2 regions of the Variovorax sp. H27-G14 genome follow, and region 2 is predicted to be linked to the other one. Evidence: riboswitches for the same ligand, from Rfam matches in the RefSeq annotation. Region 2 holds a riboswitch; the other holds the start of a gene.
What was found. A riboswitch is a leader RNA that binds a small molecule or an ion and turns the genes downstream of it on or off. The one in region 2 is predicted to bind S-adenosylhomocysteine.

Region 1 (6,189 bases), on a different contig from region 2:
AGCCGTGGTCGATCACGGCCAGAAAGACCTCGACGGTGTCGCTGGAGAAAGCCATGGCGCCAGACCTATCAATAAAACTGAAACAAGTTAACTTTTTATATCAGCGAACGACACATAAAGTCCAGTTATCGCAGTCACGAACCAAGAGAAAAGTCATGCAGGGCATTCAACGTCGCATCGTTTACATCAGCCTTTATGAAGGCATTGCCATCGTCGCCGCCAGCGCGGGGCTGGCACTGATGACGGACGCGGGCCTCGGCCATTCGGGCGTGCTGGCGGTGGGCGCGTCGGTCATCGCGGTGATCTGGAACCTGATCTTCAACGCGCTGTTCGAGCGCTGGGAGTCGCGCCAGGCCGTGCGCGGGCGCAGCGTGCGCCGGCGCATCGCCCACGCCATCGGCTTCGAGGGTGGGCTGATCGCCTTTCTGGTGCCCATGTTCGCCTGGGGGCTGGGCGTGTCGCTCTGGCAGGCACTGGTGATGGACCTGGGCCTGGTGGTGTTCTTCCTGGTCTACACCTTCGTCTTCAACTGGGCCTTCGACCGCGTGTTCGGCCTGCCGGCCTCCGCCATGGGCGACGCACAGCCCGCATAAGCCTGCGCTTACTTATTCCTTGCCGCCCGCCTGCTGGCGGGCATTGGCGGCGCGCAGCGCCAGGGCTGCGCTCAGGCGCAGCCGTTCCGACTCGCTGAAGAGCGTCTCGCGCAGCTGGGCCTGTTCGGTTTCGGAGGCCCGGGCGTAGTAGTCGAGGCGGGTATTCCATTCCTGGTTTTGCTGGTCGAGCGCCGCAAGGTTGCGTGCCACCTCGTGACCGTAGGTCTCGCTGCGCGCGGCAAAGCGCTCCTGCGGGCTGGCGCCGCTCACGTCCAGCGCATCGGTCTGGCGCATGGCGTCGCCGTGGGCCACCGCCTCCTTGCGCGCTTCGCGCTGCGCCTGCGACAGCCACGCTTGCTCGCTCTGTTCGAGTGCGGCGGCGCGTTGCTCCGGTGTGAGGGCGGGGTTGGCAAGCGCCTCCAGCTTGTCGGCCATGAAGTTGTCGTGCCGCATCTGCTCGCCGAACAGGCCCTCGACCTCCTCGGGCCTGAAGTACTGCCGCAGCAGGGCCTCGCGCACCTTCAGTGCTCGGCGCAGGTAGCCCGGGTCGTCGGCGGCGGGCGGCTGCTGGGCGCGCAGGGCTTCCTGCATGTCGACGTAACGTTCCAGCAGGCCCAGCGCGCGCACGCGCCAGTCTTCGCGCAGGTGCTTGGCGAGCAGGGCGGGCGCCCGGGCCATCAGCGTGGCCTTGTCGGGCGCCTGTGCTTCGAACAGGACCTTCTCGAACACCGCGACCAGGTCGCTGCTCAGCAGCGCGTCCACCGCGGCCGGCGCCTGCGGCGCAGGGCGCTCGGGGCCCGGCAACGCCTTCGCTGCCGCCTCGGTCTCGTGGCCGGCCCCTGGCGCTTGCGTGGCATCGACCGTGTCGCGACCCGCCACCAGCCAGATGCCGAGGGCGACCAATGCAGCGCAGCCTGCGCCCCCGAGGATCCAGCGGATGTGCATCAAACGGTCCTCAGAGCCCGGCGTTCTTCAGGCGCACGGCGTGCTCCTTGAATATCTCGGGTACCGCCTTCTCGCGGTACGAGAACAGGCCGTGCTGGGTGTTGCCAAGTACATGGTTGATTGTGTCCAGGTGGTTGTGGCGGTAGTCGCCCAGATGCGTGCCAAGCCGCGTGCTGCAGGTCGCGAGCATGCCGTCGTTGGGCTGGCCGCCGAAGACCATATTGCCGATGGCGGCCAGTAGAAAGTCGGTCGGGTCCAGCAGGCTGTAGCCGGTCGACGCGCCGGACCACGAGTAGTAGCGCACGCCGTTGACCACGGCCGGGCCGCTCTTCACGTCACACGAAGCGCCGGGTGCGGGCCGCCCCTGCGGGTACTTGGCGTTGAACGCCGCGCCACTCGCCGTGGTCAGCGAGGCCAGCGCGCCCAGTGGTTCGTCGGGCCGCAGGTTCGCGTTGCTGCCGCTAAGGAAGTTGGTCTTTCCTGTCCAGTTATTGATCAGCGGCAAAACCACCACGTGGAGGAGTAAGTTCATGCTTGGGCTGGCCAATAGATCCGCCACGCCCGAGCCGCCGTTCAGCCCGCTCACCGACGTGACCGAAGCGACCAGATCGGGTTGCACGGCAGCGACATAGCGCGCCGTGGGCGAGCCTTGCGAGTGGCCGATGAGGTTGTACTTTTGCGAGGGGTTCTTCGACAACGCCCGCAGCGTTCGCAGTTCTTTCAGCAGTTGTTCCCCGCGGATTTCCGACGTGTTGGCGGCGGAGACCTTGGCCACGTAGACCTTGGCGCCCGCTTCGGCCAGCGTGCCGGGAATCCTGTAGAAGTAGTCGATGCCCAGCACGTTGTCGAAGCCGAGCAGGCCATGAACCAGCACCACGGGGTACTTGGTTCTGGCCTCCTCGGAGGCCGCATGGGCCGGGGCTGCGGTTGCCGCGGCGGCGGCGAGGCCGCAGCACAGCGCCACGGCGCGCAGGGTGGTGGCTGCAGTGCGCAGCGGTGCATTTCGGGTGGTCATTTGTCTCTCTCCCTTCACGTTGAAAAAAACGAACGTTCGTTCGGAACGCGGGGTGGATTCTGTGGATTGGTGGCGCGGTGCAAGCCGGGGTTTCCCCTTGTTCGGTTTCGAATCGCCATAAAATAGGCAAATTCCCAAGGAGCGTTGCAGCGGTTGGCCTTTCAGGCCAACTGTCAGGCTTGGGGCGACAACGACGCTCGCCTGTTCGACTCTTCCGCAGGTGAGGCCATGTCCCAGATTCCCGCTCCCGACACTTCAGATTCATCTTTCTCGTCCGCTGCGTCGGCCGTTCCGCCGCCCATGAAGCTCTCCGGTCTCGAACCGGTCGCCATCGGCGCGGACACGCTGTTCGTCAACATCGGCGAGCGCACCAACGTCACCGGCTCCAAGGCCTTCGCGCGGATGATCCTGAACGGCCAGTTCGAAGAGGCCCTGGCCGTGGCGCGCCAGCAGGTGGAAAACGGCGCGCAGGTGATCGACATCAACATGGACGAGGCCATGCTGGACAGCAAGGCCGCCATGGTCCGCTTTCTGAACCTCATTGCCAGCGAGCCCGACATCGCACGCGTGCCGGTGATGGTCGACAGCTCGAAGTGGGAGGTCATCGAGGCCGGCCTGCGCTGCATTCAGGGCAAGGGCATCGTCAACTCCATCTCCATGAAGGAGGGCGTGGACAAGTTCAAGCACGAGGCCAAGCTGGTGCGCCGCTATGGCGCCGCCGCCGTGGTGATGGCCTTCGACGAGAAGGGTCAGGCCGACACCTATGCGCGCAAGGTGGAAATCTGCGAGCGGGCCTACCGCATCCTGGTCGACGAGGTGGGCTTTCCGCCCGAAGACATCATCTTCGACCCCAACATCTTCGCCATTGCCACCGGCATCGAGGAGCACGACAACTACGCGGTCGACTTCATCAACGCGGTGCGCTGGATCAAGGCGAACCTGCCGGGCGCCAAGGTGTCGGGCGGCGTGAGCAACGTGAGCTTCAGCTTTCGCGGCAACGACCCGATGCGCGAGGCCATTCACACCGTGTTTCTGTACCACGCGATTCAGGCGGGCATGGACATGGGCATCGTCAACGCCGGCATGGTGGGCGTGTACGACGACCTGGAGCCGACCTTGCGCGAGCGTGTGGAAGACGTGGTGCTCAACCGCCGCCCCGACGCGGGCGAGCGCCTGGTGGAAGTGGCAGAAACCGCGAAGAGCGGCGCCAAGGACGAGAGCAAACGCCTCGAGTGGCGCGGCACGCCGGAGAACCCGGTGCACGTCAACCAGCGGCTGTCGCACGCCATGGTGCACGGCATCACCGACTTCATCGTGGGAGACACCGAAGAGGCCTACCAGCAGATTCTGGCCAAGGGCGGGCGGCCGCTGCACGTGATCGAAGGCCCGCTCATGGACGGCATGAACATCGTGGGCGACCTGTTCGGCGCCGGCAAGATGTTTCTGCCGCAGGTGGTCAAGTCGGCCCGCGTCATGAAGTCGGCCGTGGCCCACCTGTTGCCCTACATCGAGGAAGAAAAGCTGCGCGACGAGGCCGCGGGGCGCGACGTGCGCACCAAGGGCAAGATCATCATCGCCACCGTGAAGGGCGACGTGCACGACATCGGCAAGAACATCGTCACCGTCGTGCTCCAGTGCAACAACTTCGAAGTGGTGAACATGGGCGTGATGGTGCCGTGCCACGAAATTCTGGCGCGTGCCAAGGTGGAGGGCGCCGACATCGTGGGCCTGAGCGGCCTGATCACGCCCAGCCTGGAAGAAATGCAGTACGTGGCCGGCGAGATGCAGCGCGACGACCATTTCCGCATCAAGAAGATTCCGCTCATGATCGGCGGCGCCACCACCAGCCGCGTGCACACGGCCGTGAAGATTGCGCCGCACTACGAAGGCCCGGTGGTCTACGTGCCCGACGCCTCGCGCAGCGTGAGCGTGGCGCAGAGCCTGCTCTCCGACCAGGCCGCCGCGTACATCGCCGACATCAACGCCGACTACGACAAGGTGCGCCACCAGCACGCCAACAAGAAGCAGGTGCCGATGTGGCCGCTGGCCAAGGCGCGCGCCAACAAGACCCCGGTCGACTTTGCGAACCACCTGCCGCCGGTGCCCAAGTTCATCGGCCGGCGCCTGTTCAAGAACTTCGACCTGACCGAGCTGGCCAGGTACATCGACTGGGGCCCGTTCTTCCAGACCTGGGACCTGGCGGGCCCGTTCCCGGCCATCCTGAAGGACGAAGTCGTCGGCACCGAGGCTGTGCGCGTGTACGCCGACGGCCAGCGCATGTTGAAGCGCCTCATTGAAGGGCGTTGGCTCAGCGCCAGCGGCGTGGTCGGCTTCTGGCCGGCCAACACGGTGAACGACGACGACATCGAGCTGTACACCGACGAAAGCCGCAGCGAAGTGGCGCTCACCTGGTACGGCATGCGCCAGCAGACCGAGAAGCAGATGATCGACGGCGTGATGCGCCCGAGCCGCTGCCTGTCGGACTTTGTCGCGCCCAAAAACAGCGGCCTGAAGGACTACGTGGGCATGTTCGCCGTCACGGCCGGCCTGGGCGTCGAGAAAAAAGAGAAGTACTTCATCGACGACCTGGACGACTACTCGGCCATCATGCTCAAGGCCCTGGCCGACCGGCTGGCCGAGGCCTTCGCCGAGGCGATGCACCACCGCGTGCGCACCGACCTGTGGGGCTACGCGGCCAACGAGGGGCTGAGCAACGAGGACATGATTGCCGAGAAGTACCGCGGCATTCGCCCCGCGCCAGGCTACCCCGCGTGCCCCGACCACAGCGTGAAGGGCCCGATGTTCGACCTTCTGGGTTGCGCGGACATCGGCATGACCCTGACGGAGAGCCTCGCTATGATGCCCGCCGCCAGCGTGAGTGGTTTCTACCTGAGTCACCCCGACGCGACGTACTTCAACGTCGGCAAGATCGGGCACGACCAGTTGCAGGACCAGGCCGCGCGGCGCAAGCAAAGCGAAGCCGAGCTCGAGCGCCTGCTGGCGCCGAACCTTTGAACCTGCCGGCCGGCGTGGCCGACCGGCGCCGGGAGTTGTTATTCAGAAGCTGATGTTTGCAGCCGCGCACTACGCGGCACTGGCGGTTTTCGTGTTCAGCTGCTGGGGTTACGGCCGCGCGCTGCTCGCCCGCCTGGCCCCCCCGCCGCGCCGCGATGTGGGGCTCGAAGCGGCCATGGCCGTGGCACTGGGCGTGGGCCTGTTCATCTGTGCCTTCCAGGCGCTGGCCATCTTCGGCGCCTTCAAGACCGGCGCCACCGTGGCCCTGGTGGCCGCGGGCTTCGTGGCCGCTGCCGTGCAGCTGCCGCCGTGGCTGCGCGAGCGGCGTGCCTTGCACGCCCACGGTGCCCTCGTTGCCACCGCGCCGTGGACTCGCGTGGAGCGCATCGCGGCCATCGCGCTGGCCCTGGTGGCGCTGCCCGCGCTGGTGGCGCCGCTGGCCCCGCCCATCGCCTTCGACGAGCTGATGTACCACCTGCCGTATGCGCGCCAGGTGGCCGAGCAGGGCTCGCTGGGCATCCACGGGTGGCTGCGCTACCCCTGGTTTCCGTACAACTACAACCTGCTCTACGCCGCCGCGCTGCAGGTGGGCGACGACGTGCTGCCGCACTTTCTCAACGC
Region 2 (6,189 bases):
GCCGGCTCTGCGGCAGCCTGCGGCGCCTGTGCGTCGCTCGCCTCCACCGGCAAGCCGCCGCAACGCATGCCGTCGTGGTCGACCACGGTCAGCGCCACCTGCTTGATGCCCAGGCCGATCAGGCCGATGCGGTCGGCCGCGGCGCGGCTCAGGTCGATGACCCGGCCCAGCGCATAGGGGCCGCGGTCGTTCACGCGCACCAGCACCTCGCTGCCGTTGACCAGGCTGCGCACGCACACGCGGGTGTTGAAGGGCAGTGTCTTGTGGGCCGCCGTCATGGCGGTCATGTCGAAGCGCTCGCCGCTGGCGGTCTTGCGCTGATGAAACTGAATGCCGTACCACGACGCGCCGCCGCGCTCGAAGATGTCGCGCGGCCCGTCGTCGCCGGGCACGCCGTCGTCCGGCGTGAGTTCGGCCGCGCCCGACACGGCCAGGTCATAGCGCACCGACGGCACGTTCGAGCGGGGCGCTGCGCCGGGCGGCACCGCAATGGCGCTCGGCAGCGGTTGCAGCTTGCCGCCTTCGACATCCGTGGCCGGTGGCATGGCACAGCCTGCGAGCGCGCAGCCCGCGGCAATGACGACGAGGCGCAACGCCCCGCGCAACGAATGCGCCGCGGCGGCCGTGCGCCCTCTCAATCCAGGCGCTCCAGCACAGCCAGCGTGGCCGCCGACTGGTTCATCGTGTAGAAGTGCAGCGCCGGGGCACCGCCGTCGCGCAGCCGCGCGCACAGCTCCGTCACCACGTCCAGGCCAAAGGCCTTGATCGACGCCGTGTCGTCACCGAAGCCCTGCAGCCGCAGGCGCACCCAGCGCGGAATCTCGGCACCGCAGGCGTCCGAGAAGCGCATCAGCTGCGTCGAGCTCGTGATGGGCATGATGCCTGGCACGATCGGCGTGTCGATGCCGAGCTTGCGCGCATCGTCCACGAAGCGAAAGTACGCCTCGGGGGTGAAGAAGTACTGCGTGATCGCCGAATCGGCGCCGGCCTTCACCTTGGCGGCAAAGGCCTGCAGGTCGGCTTCGGGCGAGCGGGCCTGCGGATGGATCTCGGGGTAGCAGGCCACCTCGATGTGAAAGTAATGCCCGGTCTCTTCGCGGATGAAGGCGACCAGGTCGCTCGCATACTGAAACTCGCCGCCAATGCCGTAGCCGCTGGGCAGGTCGCCGCGCAACGCCACCAGGCGCTTCACGCCGATGGCCTTGAGCTCCGCCAGCTGCTCGCGCACCGTGGCGCGGGTGGCGCCGATGCACGAGAAGTGGCTGGCCGCGTCCACGCCCTCCGACAGAATTTCCGTCACCGCGCCGAAGGTGCCGTGGTGCGTGGAGCCGCCCGCGCCGTAGGTGACCGAGCAGAACTGCGGCTTGCGCACATACAGCTGCTGGCGCACGGCGCGCAGCTTGACCGCGCCTTCAGGCGTCTTGGTCGGGAAGAATTCGAAACTCAACGGAAGGCGCACCTGCGTCTCCTCAGGAAGCGTCGTTCGCCCGGTCGGCACGAACGGCATGAATGAAAAACTCGCGGTTGCCGTCGCCACCTGCAATCGGGCTGTCGAACCAGCGCAGCACCTTCAGATCGAGCGCCGCGCAGGCGTCATGCAGGCGCTTTTCGACCACCGCATACATGGACTCGTCGCGCACGATGCCGTGCTTGCCGACCTGGCCCGGCTGCAGTTCGAACTGCGGCTTGACCAGCATCAGCAACTGGCCGTCGCCGGCCAGGAAAGCGACCACCGCCGGCAGCACCAGCGTGAGCGAAATGAACGACAGGTCGCCCACGATCAGGTCGAAGCGCGGGGCGGAAGCCTCCCCGGTGTCTTCCGACGGTGCGATGTCGCCGCCGTCTTCAGACCCGTCGGACTCATCGGGCTCTTCAACCAGGTCGGCGGCCGTCAGCGCCCGCGCATTCACGCCTTCGATGGCGACCACGCGTTCGTCCTCGCGCAGCCGCGCATGCAGCTGCCCGTGGCCGACATCGACGCCCACCACCTTGACGGCGCCGCGCTGCAGCAGACAGTCGGTGAAGCCGCCGGTCGACTGGCCCACGTCCAGGCACAGCTTGCCGGCCGGGTCGACGCCGCTCACCGTCAGCGCGCCTTCGAGCTTCAGACCGCCGCGCGACACATAGCGTGCCTCGGCGTCGTCGTCGAGTTCGAGCTCCGCGGCGTCGGGCACCTCGTCCTTGTTCTTGACGACCGAGCGCCAGGCATCGCTCGTGCCCGCATCGCGCCAGCGCATGCCGCCGGCAATGAGCCGCACGGCCTGCGAACGTGACGCGGCCAGGCCGCGTTCCACCAACAATTGATCAGCGCGCATGCGCTCTCAATACCGGTACGTGTCCGGCTTGTAAGGGCCGTTCTTGCTCACGCCGATGTAGGCGGCCTGGGAGTCGGTCAGCTCGGTGAGCATGGCGCCAACCTTCTTCAGGTGCAGGCGCGCGACCTTTTCGTCCAGGTGCTTGGGCAGCACGTAGACCTTGCCGGCCTGGTAGGCGTCGGGCTTGGTGAACAGCTCGATCTGGGCGATGGTCTGGTTGGCGAACGACGACGACATCACGAAGCTCGGGTGGCCCGTGCCGCAGCCCAGGTTCACCAGGCGGCCCTTGGCCAGCAGGATGATCTTCTTGCCGTCCGGGAAGGTGATGTGGTCGACCTGGGGCTTGATTTCTTCCCACTCGTACTTCTCGATCGACGCGACGTCGATCTCGTTGTCGAAGTGGCCGATGTTGCACACGATGGCCTGGTCCTTCATCTTGACCATGGTGTCGTGCGTGATGACGTCCTTGTTGCCGGTGGTGGTCACGAAGATGTCGGCCTTGTCGGCGGCGTATTCCATCGTCACGACCTTGTAGCCTTCCATGGCGGCCTGCAGGGCGTTGATCGGGTCGATTTCAGTCACCCACACCTGGGCGCTCAGTGCGCGCAGTGCCTGGGCCGAGCCCTTGCCCACGTCGCCGTAGCCGGCCACGCAAGCGACCTTGCCGGCGATCATCACGTCGGTGGCGCGCTTGATGCCGTCCACCAGCGACTCGCGGCAGCCGTACAGGTTGTCGAACTTGCTCTTGGTGACCGAGTCGTTCACGTTGATGGCGCGGAACTGCAGCGTGCCCTTGGCGGACATCTCGTTCAGGCGGTGCACGCCGGTGGTCGTTTCTTCGGTCACGCCAATGATTTCGGCGGCCTTGCGGGTGTACCAGGTGCTGTCGACGGCCAGCTTGGCCTTGATGGCGGCGTACAGAATGCGTTCTTCTTCGCTGGTCGGGTCGGCAAGCACGCCCAGGTCCTTTTCAGCGCGCTGGCCCAGGTGCATGAGCAGCGTGGCGTCGCCGCCGTCGTCCAGGATCATGTTGGGGCCTTCGCCCTTGGAGCCCTTGGGACCGAACTCGAAGATGGCGTGGGTGTAGTCCCAGTAGTCCTTCAGCGTCTCGCCCTTCACCGCGAACACCGGCGTGCCCTTTTCGGCAATGGCGGCGGCGGCATGGTCCTGCGTGGAGAAGATGTTGCACGACGCCCAGCGCACGGTGGCGCCCAGGGCCTGCAGCGTTTCGATCAGCACGGCCGTTTGAATGGTCATGTGGATCGAGCCCGTGATACGCGCGCCCTTGAGCGCCTGGCCCTTGGAGAACTCTTCGCGGATGGCCATCAGGCCGGGCATTTCGGTTTCCGCGATGCGGATTTCCTTGCGGCCCCAGGCGGCAAGGGACAGGTCGGCAATGGCCTGGTCGGCGGTGAAAACGGGGGCGGGCTTGAGAACTGCGCTCATGAGAACTCCAAAACTGGTTTGAAAGATGCCACTGCGTTCGGGGGGTCTGACGGAAAAAGGACTCACCGCGAGAACAGCGGATGAGCGTGGTTGCGATGTGGTCCGAGCCTCACGCCTGACGGCGCTGCAACGCTCCTCGGAACGGCGGATTGTAGACGGGGCCAAAGGTGGCGCCAAACGCTGGGGTATCCCACATCACGGAAAGCACGTTTGGCGGCCAGGGCGTAAAACGGGTCGCTCCCCCAACCTCACGAAAGCTCCCGTCTCATGTCCATCCGACTCTCTTCGGCGTTGCTCGCCACGGCCTCGCTGTTCATCGCCGGCGCCCCGCTGCTTGCCGCGGCCCAAAGCTCCGACCCCGTGCGCATCCGCGGCACCATCGTGCGCGTCGACGCCAAGACCCTCGTGGTGCAGGACCGCGGCGGCGAAGTCGTCAGCCTGGCGCGCCCGGCCGACATGCCGGTGTCGGAGGTCTACCGCATCAAGCTGTCCGACATCAAGCGCGGCAGCTACATCGGCACCGCCGCCCTGCCGCAGGCCGACGGCACGCAGAAAGCCATCGAGGTGGTGGTGTTCCCCGAGGCCGCGCGCGGCACGGGCGAAGGCCACCGCCCCTGGGACCTGCTGCCCGACAGCACCATGACCAACGCCACCGTCGCCGACCTGGCCGCGGCGCCGAAGTCGGTGCGCGGCGGCCAGCAGCTGCGCCTGACCTACAAGGGCGGCGAGAAGACCATCGTGGTGCCGCCCGACGCACCCGTGGTCACCTTCCGCCCCGGCACCGAGGCGCTGCTGGTGCCCGGCGCCAAGGTGATGATCAGCGCGCAGGACAAGAACGGCACGCCCACGGCGCTGCGCGTCACGGCCGGTCGCAACGGCTTTGCGCCGCCCATGTGATCCAAGGGAAATCCCGCAGGCATTTTTGTCTGGGCGGCAATGTCGCGCGCGCCCGTGCGGCGTATCGTGGCGAGGGACTTCGGCCGTCCGGCCGGTCCCTGCCATCCATCCGTTCACCCCGACACAGGAGATCCCGCACCATGGCCACTGCCAAGAAAGCCGCCGCCACGAAGACCCCCTCCAGCAGCGGCGGCACCGCCGGCGCGAAGCAGGCCATGCCCAACGCGGCGGACATGCTCAATCCGCTGAAGGGCATGGCCGACCGGCTGCAGAACCTCAACATGACCGGCGGCGCCGGCAAGCTGCTGGACAGCGGCCGCAAGGACCTGCAGGCGCTGATGGAGGCCAACGAGAAGTCTTACCAGGGCCTGCAGACCGTGGTGCAACGCCAGACCGAGATGATCAAGCACGCCATCACCGAATGGCAGGGCGCCGCCAAGGGCATGCCCGGCAAGGACCCGAAGGAAAACTTCGCCAAGCTCGACGAGCTGGGCCGCCAGTCGTTCCAGCGTGCCATCGACGACATCAAGGAGCTGGCCAACCTGGCCGCCAAGTCGCAGGCCGACGCGTTCGACGTGGTGCGCCAGCGCATCCAGTCCAACGTGGACGAAGTGACCAAGATGCTTCAACGCAAGTAGGCCGGCAGCGCACGCCCCGACCTTCCCCACGACCATGGCTGAAGCCCCGCCCCGCGCCGAACAGCGCACCCGCGTCAACGGCGTCGAGCTCGCCTGGGACAGCTTCGGCGACCCCGGCGCGCCGCCCCTGCTGCTGGTGATGGGCCTGGGCGCGCAAATGGTCGCGTGGGACGACGACTTCTGCGCCCGGCTGGCCGACACCGGCCGCCACCGCGTGATTCGCTTCGACAACCGCGACATCGGTCACTCGAGCTACCTGACCGACCTGGGCGTGCCCGACATCCAGCTGATGATCCAGCAGGCCATGGCGGGGCGCCTGCGCCATGCGCCCTACACCCTGCGCGACATGGCCGGCGACTGCGCCGGGCTGCTCGACGCGCTGGGCATTGCGCGGGCCCACGTGGTGGGCGCCTCGATGGGGGGCGCCATTGGGCAGGAGCTGTGCATTCACCATCCGCACCGCATGTGTCGTTCACCAGCATCATGTCGACCACCGGCAACCCGGCCCTGCCACCGCCCACGCCCGAGGCGATGGCCGTGTTGTTCTCGCCCTCGCCAACCACCTTCGAGGCCTACCTGCCGCATTACGCCAAGGTGTGGCGCGTGCTGCGCGGGCCGTCGGACTTTCCGCTCGACGAGGCGCGCGACACCGACAGGGCGCAACTGGTCTTCTTGCGCGGGCTCAACCCGCCCGGCGTGGCGCGCCAGCTGGCGGCCATTCTGGCGTCGGGCAACCGCAAGCCGGCGCTGGGGCACGTGCGCGTGCCCACGCTGGTGATTCACGGGGAGGCCGACCCGCTGGTGCCGGTGGCCTGCGGCGTCGACGTGGCCGAGGCGATTCCGGGCGCCAAGCTGCTGCGCATTGCGGGCATGGGGCATGCGCTGCCCATTTC

Region 1: another riboswitch for S-adenosylhomocysteine. It lies ahead of metH (methionine synthase); the one in region 2 lies ahead of ahcY (adenosylhomocysteinase).

The regions. Positions count from the first base shown of each region.
Region 1 is NZ_JAYLVN010000022.1:77,826-84,014, reverse strand. It holds gene VLK31_RS31535 (LysR family transcriptional regulator) at 1-55, opposite strand, end outside; gene VLK31_RS31530 (PACE efflux transporter) at 156-593, shown strand; gene VLK31_RS31525 (lipase secretion chaperone) at 606-1,538, opposite strand; gene VLK31_RS31520 (esterase/lipase family protein) at 1,549-2,553, opposite strand; S-adenosyl-L-homocysteine riboswitch at 2,686-2,759, shown strand; gene metH (methionine synthase) at 2,854-5,568, shown strand; gene VLK31_RS31510 (ArnT family glycosyltransferase) at 5,621-6,189, shown strand, end outside.
Region 2 is NZ_JAYLVN010000016.1:25,005-31,193, forward strand. It holds gene VLK31_RS27280 (septal ring lytic transglycosylase RlpA family protein) at 1-545, opposite strand, end outside; gene metF (methylenetetrahydrofolate reductase [NAD(P)H]) at 635-1,459, opposite strand; gene VLK31_RS27290 (TlyA family RNA methyltransferase) at 1,470-2,315, opposite strand; gene ahcY (adenosylhomocysteinase) at 2,322-3,761, opposite strand; S-adenosyl-L-homocysteine riboswitch at 3,837-3,905, opposite strand; gene VLK31_RS27300 (hypothetical protein) at 4,029-4,658, shown strand; gene phaP (TIGR01841 family phasin) at 4,799-5,296, shown strand; partial or broken gene VLK31_RS27310 (alpha/beta fold hydrolase) at 5,454-5,702, shown strand; gene VLK31_RS27315 (alpha/beta fold hydrolase) at 5,738-6,189, shown strand, end outside.